Regions from separate parts of the Salinivibrio sp. MA351 genome, predicted to be linked through region 2. Evidence: riboswitches for the same ligand, from Rfam matches in the RefSeq annotation. Region 2 holds a riboswitch; each other region holds the start of a gene.
The links. A riboswitch is a leader RNA that binds a small molecule or an ion and turns the genes downstream of it on or off. The one in region 2 is predicted to bind thiamine pyrophosphate.
Positions count from the first base shown of each region.

Region 1: another riboswitch for thiamine pyrophosphate. It lies ahead of thiD (bifunctional hydroxymethylpyrimidine kinase/phosphomethylpyrimidine kinase); the one in region 2 lies ahead of thiC (phosphomethylpyrimidine synthase ThiC).
Region 3: another riboswitch for thiamine pyrophosphate. It lies ahead of thiB (thiamine ABC transporter substrate binding subunit); the one in region 2 lies ahead of thiC (phosphomethylpyrimidine synthase ThiC).

Region 1 covers NZ_MUFG01000006.1:43,202-46,477, forward strand. Annotated here, with positions in the region: gene BZG78_RS05310 (EAL domain-containing protein) at 1-1,434, shown strand, start outside; TPP riboswitch at 1,489-1,589, shown strand; gene thiD (bifunctional hydroxymethylpyrimidine kinase/phosphomethylpyrimidine kinase) at 1,652-2,521, shown strand; gene BZG78_RS05320 (ion channel) at 2,545-3,276, opposite strand, start outside.
Region 2 covers NZ_MUFG01000003.1:233,330-236,605, reverse strand. Annotated here, with positions in the region: tRNA gene BZG78_RS03645 (tRNA-Asp) at 30-106, shown strand; tRNA gene BZG78_RS03640 (tRNA-Trp) at 252-328, shown strand; gene crcB (fluoride efflux transporter CrcB) at 473-853, shown strand; TPP riboswitch at 909-1,008, shown strand; gene thiC (phosphomethylpyrimidine synthase ThiC) at 1,103-3,079, shown strand; gene thiE (thiamine phosphate synthase) at 3,076-3,276, shown strand, end outside.
Region 3 covers NZ_MUFG01000005.1:59,897-63,172, forward strand. Annotated here, with positions in the region: gene leuD (3-isopropylmalate dehydratase small subunit) at 1-297, shown strand, start outside; gene BZG78_RS04605 (DUF547 domain-containing protein) at 442-1,233, shown strand; TPP riboswitch at 1,272-1,373, shown strand; gene thiB (thiamine ABC transporter substrate binding subunit) at 1,426-2,412, shown strand; gene thiP (thiamine/thiamine pyrophosphate ABC transporter permease) at 2,418-3,276, shown strand, end outside.

The DNA.
Region 1 (3,276 bases), on a different contig from region 2:
ATTCAAAACCTTTTGCATCTGCAATTGAAAACCCGTAAAGAGCGCGATCAAGCGGCACGGCTGCAAATGCTGGTTAACAAACAAACGGCGGCTTTACGCGCGCTTTCTTTGACCCATCCGTTAACCGGGCTACCAAATCGTCGCGCATTATTAGATGCCGCTGAGCGCCAGCTGAGCAAAGGGCCGGTGACTGTGATGATGATTGCCTTAGATGGCATGGAAGCGGTGACCAAACACCAAGGCCATTTAATGACAGAGGCACTATACAAACAAGTGGCTAATCTGCTAGCCAATAGTACAGTGGCGCGCCCACATCGCATTGGCGTTTGGGATAGCACACGACTGGTGATGCTGATTGAAGAACACGATAACAATGCCGTAGAAAAAGCCGCGCGCATCAATCGGTTGATCAGCGGACATCACACGCTCGATGGGCGTTTAATGTTTTTACGTTGCCACATTGGTATCAGCCGCACGGAGCTTGAGACACAAGATGTGGCGCAACTGTTTCGTCAAGCCATTTTAGCGATTCCGACGGATGACCAACTTATCGGCGAATATCAGCCTGAGCTTGACAGCCAAGCTCAGCGCGCGCATTTGATTCGCACCGAATTAGGGCCAGCACTACAAAGCGGACAATTATCACTGGTGTATCAACCCAAATGGCGATTAGACGGCGGTTTGATGATAGGCGCGGAAGCGCTGTTGCGTTGGCAGCATCCGACCCTTGGGGCCATCAGTCCGGCGGAATTTATCCCCATCGCCGAACGCAGCGCAGACATGATCCAACTGGGCGACCACGTACTGGTGATGGCCTTAGCCGCGGTTGAATGTTGGCGAAAAAATAAACTGATCAACGATAGCTTTCACCTGTCAGTCAATGTTTCTGCCCAGCAGTTTCGCCCCGGCTTTGCTGACAGCGTCTTAGCTCGGTGCCAGGCAGTTGATGTCCCTTTGCATCTGATTCAATTAGAGGTCACAGAATCAGCACTGATCCAGCACATGTCGGTGGCACTGAAAGAGCTACAACAATTGCGAGATGCAGGCATGCATATTGCCCTCGATGACTTTGGCACCGGCTACAGCTCGCTCAGTTACCTTAAACAGTTACCGGTCGATTGGGTCAAACTTGATCGCAGCTTTATCCAAGACTTGGCTACCAACGCCAGTGATAAGCACTTGGTGGGTAGCGTGATTGATTTGGCCCATGGTTTTGGTCATGGTGTGGTCGCCGAGGGCGTCGAAAAAGAGGACCAGCAGTATGTGCTACAAACCATTGGCTGCGACCAAGTGCAGGGCTTTTTATACGCACGGCCCCTAATCCAAGAAGGATTTGAACAACTGCTTAAAACCGCCAACCAAGGCAACGCGACCATTAATAGCAACGCAACGAACAATAGCAATGCAACCAGCAACAGTAATGAGATGGCCTAAACGCGCAATTAGCGCCATCATACTTGCGCTTTATCACTAAGGTTTATATTCTGACCGTGTTAGTCGGGGAGCAAGCAATTGCTGAGACTGCGAAAGCAGGACCCGTAGAACCTGATCCAGTTAGCACTGGCGGAGGGAACTGACGTGCTCAGCACACAAGGTCGCGCCATCGTGCGTGGTTTTGTCTCCTTCCGCCCCTCATGATTAAGGGGCCAATATGAACCAATCACCACCTGTTATTCTCACCATCGCCGGCTCAGACAGCGGTGGGGGGGCTGGTATTCAAGCCGATATTAAAGCGATTTCAGCCACGGGCGGCTATGCCTGCTCGGCGATCACCGCCTTAACTGCACAAAATACCTGTGGCGTTGAGGCCGTTTCGCCGGTCGACCCAGCGTTTGTTCGCGCGCAACTGAATGCTGTGTTATACGACATGCCGGTACGTGCCGTGAAAATCGGCATGCTCGCCAACCAAGCGATTATTCGCGAAGTAGCTGCTGTGCTCGCGCGCTCCCCGCACTTACCAGTCGTGCTCGATCCGGTCATGATCGCCACCAGCGGCGATCCGTTATTAGATGATGACGCCATGGATGCACTGATCAATACATTGATCCCGCGCGCGACCATTTTAACCCCCAACTTGCCAGAGGCCGCGCGTTTAACCGGGTGTCCTGTTCCGACAACCACCGAAGAGATGTACGCCTTAGTGCCGGCACTGCGCAAGCTCGGATGTCCGTATGTGATGCTAAAAGGTGGGCACTTGCATCATGCGCCAGAGAGTCTGGATGTGTGGATTAGCCGAGATACGTGTCAAACCCTGAGTGCACGCCGCATTGAAACGCCTAACACCCATGGCACAGGCTGTTCACTGTCGGCGGCGATTGCCTCGTTTTATGCGCAGGGACTGACACCCATCGACGCCGGGCGAGCGGCTAAGCGTTATCTCACTGACGCCTTAGCGCATAGCCAACAGTTAATCGTTGGAAGAGGGGCAGGGCCGGTACATCATTTTTTCGCCTACCCCGCTGATGAGAGTGTTTATTTATCCAAGCATGCGTTGGTTGAATCGCACGCTCTCGTTAAATAATGCACTTTGATTAGATAGCGTGCTTACGCGGCGGACCAATGTGGCAAGCGCTGGGCGGCGATATAAAAAAGACGGTCGCCCGGCAATACTTTTGTCCCCACTGGCGGGTTTAAGATAATACCTTGGCCTTGGTCGATCCCAATTAAGGTGGCGTCATATTCTTGCTTGAGCTGACCAAAGAGATCGCCGGTATCGATTTCTGTTGCGTTACTCGGATAACGGGCACAGTATTGCGTCATCCCTTGTGACGTGCTCAAAAGCTCATGATGCAACTGACTTGAACCGGGATCCACCGCCGCTTTTGCTAGCATTTCGACCGACACCGACGGCACACATTCCGCATGCGGGTAGTGCTGTTTGAGGATTTGGCTTATCGCATCATCTTGAAAATACGCCAATAAATGCGCTGACAGATTTTTATGTGCGCAGAACAGAGCCGCTGACAAAGTAATATCATCTTCTGGGTTATCAATAATAATACTCGAGGCATGCTCGACCTTGGCGCGGGCAATGCCTTCAGCATCGGTAAAACTTGCCACGCGCACAAATTCCACCTCACCAGGCAGTGGGTTTTCGATTTCTGCGCGCGCACAAAGCACAATCGGGCGCTCACCATGCACTCCGCTTTGCAATAAACGAATAAGCTGTATCGTACGTTGTCCGTTCCAGCCTAAGATAAGAAGATGATTTTTCACACTAATACTCCGTTTTCCTTGTAACCCGCGTCGCCAATAATCCACCAGTGATCCGGTGAC
Region 2 (3,276 bases):
ATAAGCCTTTAGTCATACAGAATTGGTGCGGAGTGGTAGTTCAGTTGGTTAGAATACCGGCCTGTCACGCCGGGGGTCGCGGGTTCGAGTCCCGTCCACTCCGCCACTACTTAGAAACCCTAGCTGAAAAGCTGGGGTTTTTTGTTATTGGACGACCAGACAGATCGCTTTATAAATAAGCGATTAAACGTTTGACTAGTAATTGATGGTGGTAATTTGTCGCGAGATCGCTACAATAGGCAACTATCTACAGGGGTATAGCTCCAACTGGCAGAGCAGCGGATTCCAAATCCGCGTGTTGGGGGTTCGAATCCCTCTACCCCTGCCAAATATTAAAGCATCGACATTGTCGGTGCTTTTTTTGTGTCTACTGTCTTTAGTAGTAACCACGCCTTTCTTCCTTTTTCTCCCTCCTGTTTCTTGTTCACATGTCGCGGTATGATGAGTTTTCACCAATCGAAAGGAGCACCCAGTGGTAAGCATATTGTGGGTAGGGCTTGGTGGCGCATTAGGGGCGTCCTCGCGTTTTTTAGTTTCAGAGTGGAGCGTCGCAGTGTTTGGTCGAGGATTCCCTTACGGCACCCTAATGGTTAATGTGCTGGGCTCATTAGCAATGGGCGTCTTTTTAGCGGCGATGAGCCAAGAGCTAATTGCCCCGGTCCCTTGGCGTCAACTGATTGCGATTGGCTTTTTAGGGGCTTTTACCACCTTCTCGACGTTCTCTGTCGATACCTTGATGCTGTTCCAACATGGAGAAACGGTGAAAGCCTTACTAAATGTTGGTTTGAATCTCGCCTTATGCCTCGGAGCGGCAGCGATGGGTGCTTGGCTGTTGGGACGTATTACCGGGTAATAGAAAACATCGCGTACGTCGCTTGTTGTTGCGGCGGTGATTTCTTATACTGGCGTTGAACTTGTCGGAGTGCCAATTGGCTGAGACCACATAAAGTGGGATCCGTTGAACCTGATCTGGTTAAGACCAGCGAAGGGAACAAGAGATGCTTCAGATCACAGACGCAACCCGTCTGCCATTTTGCTCACATCTCAAATTCAGCGTTTTCCGGCAAGCATTAATTCCCATAATGAACACCGGAGTAATGCTATGTCGACCCGTAAACAGGCCCGCCTTGAGGCCAAATCCTTTATCGATTCTCTTTCTGCGCAAACCTACCCCAACTCGGAAAAAGTCTATGTCGAGGGCTCGCGACCTGACATTCGCGTCGGGATGCGCGAGATCCATCTTTCCCCCACCTTTGTGGGCGGCAGCAAAGAAAAGCCTCAGTATGAAGACAATGAGTCCATTCGGGTTTATGACACATCAGGGCCTTATACCGACCCACAGAGTACTATCGATATTTACCAAGGCTTAGCGCCAGTGCGAAAAGCCTGGATCGATGAACGTGCCGATACGGAGTTTCTTGATGCGGTGAGCTCAGACTATGCGCAGACTCGCCTCAGTGATGAAACTTTAGATGATCTTCGCTTTAGTGCCTTACCATCTATCCGCCGCGCTAAACCTAATCAGTGTGTGACTCAACTGCATTACGCACGCCAAGGCATCATTACCCCAGAAATGGAATTTATCGCCATTCGCGAAAATATGGGGCGTCAGCAGTATTGTGAAGAGCAGCTGAACCGCCAGCACCCCGGGGAAAGCTTTGGTGCGGATTTGCCATCACAAATCACCCCCGAATTTGTGCGCCAAGAGATCGCCGAAGGGCGGGCGATTATTCCGGCTAACATTAATCACCCAGAAGCGGAGCCGATGATCATCGGGCGTAACTTCCTGGTGAAAGTGAATGCCAATATTGGTAACTCAGCGGTGAGCTCCTCAATAGAGGAAGAAACTGAAAAACTGGTATGGTCGACTCGTTGGGGTGCGGATACGGTGATGGATTTATCGACGGGCCGCAATATTCACGAAACCCGCGAGTGGATTTTACGTAATAGCCCAGTCCCGATTGGCACTGTGCCTATGTATCAGGCGCTTGAGAAAGTGAACGGCATTGCCGAAGACCTGACCTGGGAAGTGATGCGCGATACCTTGATAGAGCAAGCCGAGCAAGGGGTCGATTACTTTACCATTCACGCTGGGGTGCGTTTGCACTATGTGCCCATGACCGCCAATCGCGTGACTGGGATTGTCTCGCGCGGTGGATCGATTATCGCCAAATGGTGCTTGGCGCATCATCAAGAAAGTTTCCTGTATACCCATTTTCGCGAAATCTGCGAAATCTGTGCCGCTTACGACGTGTCTTTGTCGTTGGGCGATGGGCTGCGTCCCGGCTCAGTGGCAGACGCGAACGACGAAGCGCAATTCAGTGAGCTACGTACCCTGGGCGAGCTCACCAAGGTGGCATGGGAATACGATGTGCAGGTGATGATTGAAGGCCCTGGCCACGTGCCCATGCATATGATCAAAGAGAACATGGACGAGCAGCTCACCCATTGCCATGAAGCGCCTTTCTATACTCTCGGCCCGCTAACCACCGACATTGCTCCCGGTTACGATCATATTACCTCCGGCATTGGTGCGGCGATGATTGGCTGGTTTGGGTGTGCGATGCTCTGTTATGTCACGCCCAAAGAACATCTGGGTCTGCCCAATAAGGAGGATGTTAAAATTGGGCTTATCACCTACAAGCTTTGCGCGCATGCTGCGGACTTAGCTAAAGGACACCCGGGGGCGCAGGTGCGTGATAACGCCATTTCTAAAGCGCGCTTTGAATTCCGCTGGGAAGACCAGTTCAATCTATCCCTTGATCCGTTCACGGCACGCGCCTATCACGATGAAACACTGCCTCAAGAGTCGGGCAAGGTCGCACATTTTTGCTCGATGTGTGGACCGAAGTTCTGCTCCATGAAAATCAGCCAGGAAGTCCGGGACTACGCCAAAGAAAACGGCTATGCCGCCGCGGGTCAAGCGATTGATGTCGCTATGCTGGAAGACCCGTTAGCAGGCATGCAGCAAAAATCGCAAGAATTCCGAGAAAAGGGCAGTGAGCTCTACCTGCAAAAATCCCATCTTCAGCCACAACACGGTACTGAGGTGGAAGACAGCGACAAGGTGGGATCATGAGTTTGACTCCGTTTGCGCCTATGTCTGAAGGCGTAGGCCCATTATATCCGGTGGTGGACGATGTGGATTTGCTCGAACGCTTACTTTGTTTGGGGGTGAAAACTGTGCAACTGCGCGTGAAGCAGCCAGCGCATCCACAATTGGCGGATTGGATACAGCGCGCGGTGGCATTGGGCCGCGCGCACCATGCGCAGGTG
Region 3 (3,276 bases), on a different contig from region 2:
CCCAGTTTTGCCGATATTTTCTATGGCAACTGCATTAATAACCAAATGGTGCCGGTGACCCTTGAAGAAGGCCAAATCGATGCTTTATTTACGTATGTGGCCGAAAATGAAGGCGCGGCGGTAACGCTAGATTTGCCCGCCCAAACCATCCGTGCCGGTGAACACTGCTTTAGCTTCCGGATGGATGATTTTCGCCATCATTGCTTACTCGAAGGTTTGGATAGTATCGGGCTGACGTTACAGCACGAAGCGGAAATTTCGCGCTTTGAGCAGCAAATACCTGATTTTTTGGTGTAATACCATCCACTCATCTCTCGCCAATAAGTGCTGATTATTCCGCATTTATTGGCGTTCCTTCCCATTTTTCTATCCTCAATGAAACCAACCGCTGACTCGCTTGGTCTAGTCTCAAAGAAGGTTTGATCGCATTAAGGACTGACAATGCAAAAACATTTGATACTTCTGTTCGGGCTAGTGTTTCCGCTCATCAGTCAAGCCGCGCCCAAAGCGGACTACTGGGCAATGTGGGATGCACATAATCCTGACAGCCAAGCCACCTTCACGCATCACAGTTGGCAAGTATTACTCGATAAGTATTTACAGCCTCAGGGGCAGCACACCTTATTTAACTACGCAGCCGTCACCGAGGCCGATAAAGCGACCCTCGATCATTACATTCGCATGCTTACCGAGCGCGATCCGCGCACCCTGAGCAAAGACGAACAATACGCGTATTGGGTTAACCTCTACAATGCGGTCACGGTGACGCTGATTTTGGACAACTATCCAGTCAGTTCGATCACCAAACTCGGTGGGCTGTTTAGCTTTGGTCCGTGGGATGATGACGTAGTGACGGTGGCTGGCGAATCCCTCACGCTCAATGATATCGAACACCGTATTTTGCGTCCGCTATGGCAAGATCCGCGTACCCACTATGCGGTCAATTGTGCCAGCCTTGGCTGCCCTAACCTGCAACCGCAAGCCTTTCAAGCCGACACCTTGGACGCGCAATTAGAACAAGCCGCCTACTCCTTTATTAATAGTGATAAAGGCGTGAGTCAACAGGGGAATCAGTGGCAGCTTTCTTCTATCTATGAGTGGTTTGAGACTGACTTTGGCGGCAGTGAACAAGGGGTGATCACCCATATCAATCAATATAGAGACATCAAGCTTCCCAAGGATGCACGCTTGGATTATGACTACGACTGGACGCTTAACCAACTCGCGGATTAAAAGGCTTGGTGAACACTAAGCCAATCAGTACAATAGCACCGTACTCATTGGGGAGCCTCACGGCTGAGATTGCGCGCGGCGCTAAACCCATCGAACCTGATCCAGCTAACACTGGCGTAGGGATTGAGACTTGATGTTGCCATCAACTTGCCTCAACACCCACGCCCAACTTAGGAGCGTGCTGTGAAAGTTATTACCTCTGTTCTCACTCTGGTTTCTTTATCGCTGTTATCACTCAGCGCCCGAGCCGCCGACCCTCTGACGGTCTATACCTATGATTCTTTTATCGCCGATTGGGGCGCAGGGCCAAAAATCAAAGCCGAATTTGAAAAACGCTGTGACTGCCAATTAGAGTTTGTGTCTCTTAGTGACGGTGCTGCTCTGCTTAATCGCTTACGTATCGAAGGCAATACTACCAAGGCTGATATTGTACTCGGTATGGATACTAACTTGATGAAAGAAGCTGAGCGTAGCGGCATTGTCGCCGAGCACGCGGTGAATACGGAGCGCCTGCAGGTACCCGGCGGTTGGGATAATCCCTACTTTATCCCCTACGATTACGGCTACTTTGCCTTTGTGTATGACACCACGCGTTTGCTCGACCCACCCAAAAGCTTGAAGGCTTTGATTGAGGAGCGTGACGATATCAGTGTGATTTACCAAGATCCACGTGTGTCAACAGTTGGCCAAGGCTTGATGCTGTGGATCCAAAAAGTATACGGCGATCAAAGCCAGCAGGCATGGCGCGACCTTGCCGACAACACTATTACCGTGACCAAAGGCTGGACCGAAGCGTACAACATGTTCCTCAACAAAGAGGCAGATATGGTGCTTTCATACACCTCTTCGCCCGCCTATCACCTGGTCGCTGACGATGATGACCGCTTTGCCGCCGCCATGTTTGAAGAAGGCCATTATATGCAAATTGAAGTGGCGGCGAAGTCTGCTTATACCGACCAACCAGAACGCGCCGATGCGTTTCTACAATTTATGCTCAGTGACACAGCACAGTCTGTGATCCCAACCACGCAGTGGATGTACCCGGTCACCGATGTTAGCTTGCCTGACGCCTTCTATACGCTGAACAAACCAGAAGAGAGCCTGTTGTACCAGCCCGATGAAGTGATGGGTAACCGTCAGCAATGGGTGCGCGATTGGCAAACCGCTTTGGTTGAATAACGTCGATGCTCAACCCTTCTCGAACCTGGCCGGGCAGTCTCGCGGCCAGCTTGGTCGTGTTATTAATTGGCAGCGCACTCTGGGCGCTGTTCTTACACAGTCAAGACTTGAAGCTGTCCGCCCTGTGGCAAGATGCCTATCTGCGCCATGTCACGCTGTTTAGCTTTAAGCAGGCTACCTTATCTGTGGTGCTCAGCGTTGGGCTCGCCATTCCTGTGGCCCATGCGCTGGCTCGGCGACAATTTCCAGGGAAAGCTTGGCTACTCAAACTGTTTGCCATGACCCTGGTGCTGCCGGTATTGGTGGGCGTGTTTGGATTGGTTGCCATCTACGGCCGCAGCGGTTGGATTGCACAAGCCTTCGCGCAATTTGATGCGGCGATGCCATTTTCTCTCTATGGCTTAAGCGGCATTTTGCTTGCGCATGTTTTCTTTAACCTGCCTTTTTCGGCCCAATTGATGGTGCAGGCCTTGGAAGGGATCCCGGCGGATCAAAGGCGCCTGGCAACCCAGCTTGGTCTAAGAGGCTGGCAACGTTTTCGCCACCTTGAATGGCCTTATCTGCGGCAAAGTCTACCCCATGTCGTCGGACTGGTATTCATGCTGTGTTTCACCAGCTTCGCCACCGTGATGGCATTAGGCGGTGGCCCCAAAGCGACCACCATTGAATTGGCTATCTATCAAGCCATTCATTTTGATTTTGACTTACAAACCGGTGCCGCTCTGGCGCTGTGGCAAATGCTCTTGTGCGGCACCTTTGCTTTTATTGTGCAAACACTGACTCGGCCGATTGCCAACACCCCCAGCGAAGTGCAACCGCTTCCATCGGCACTCGATAGTCGCACGGCGAAGTGTTGGGACAGTC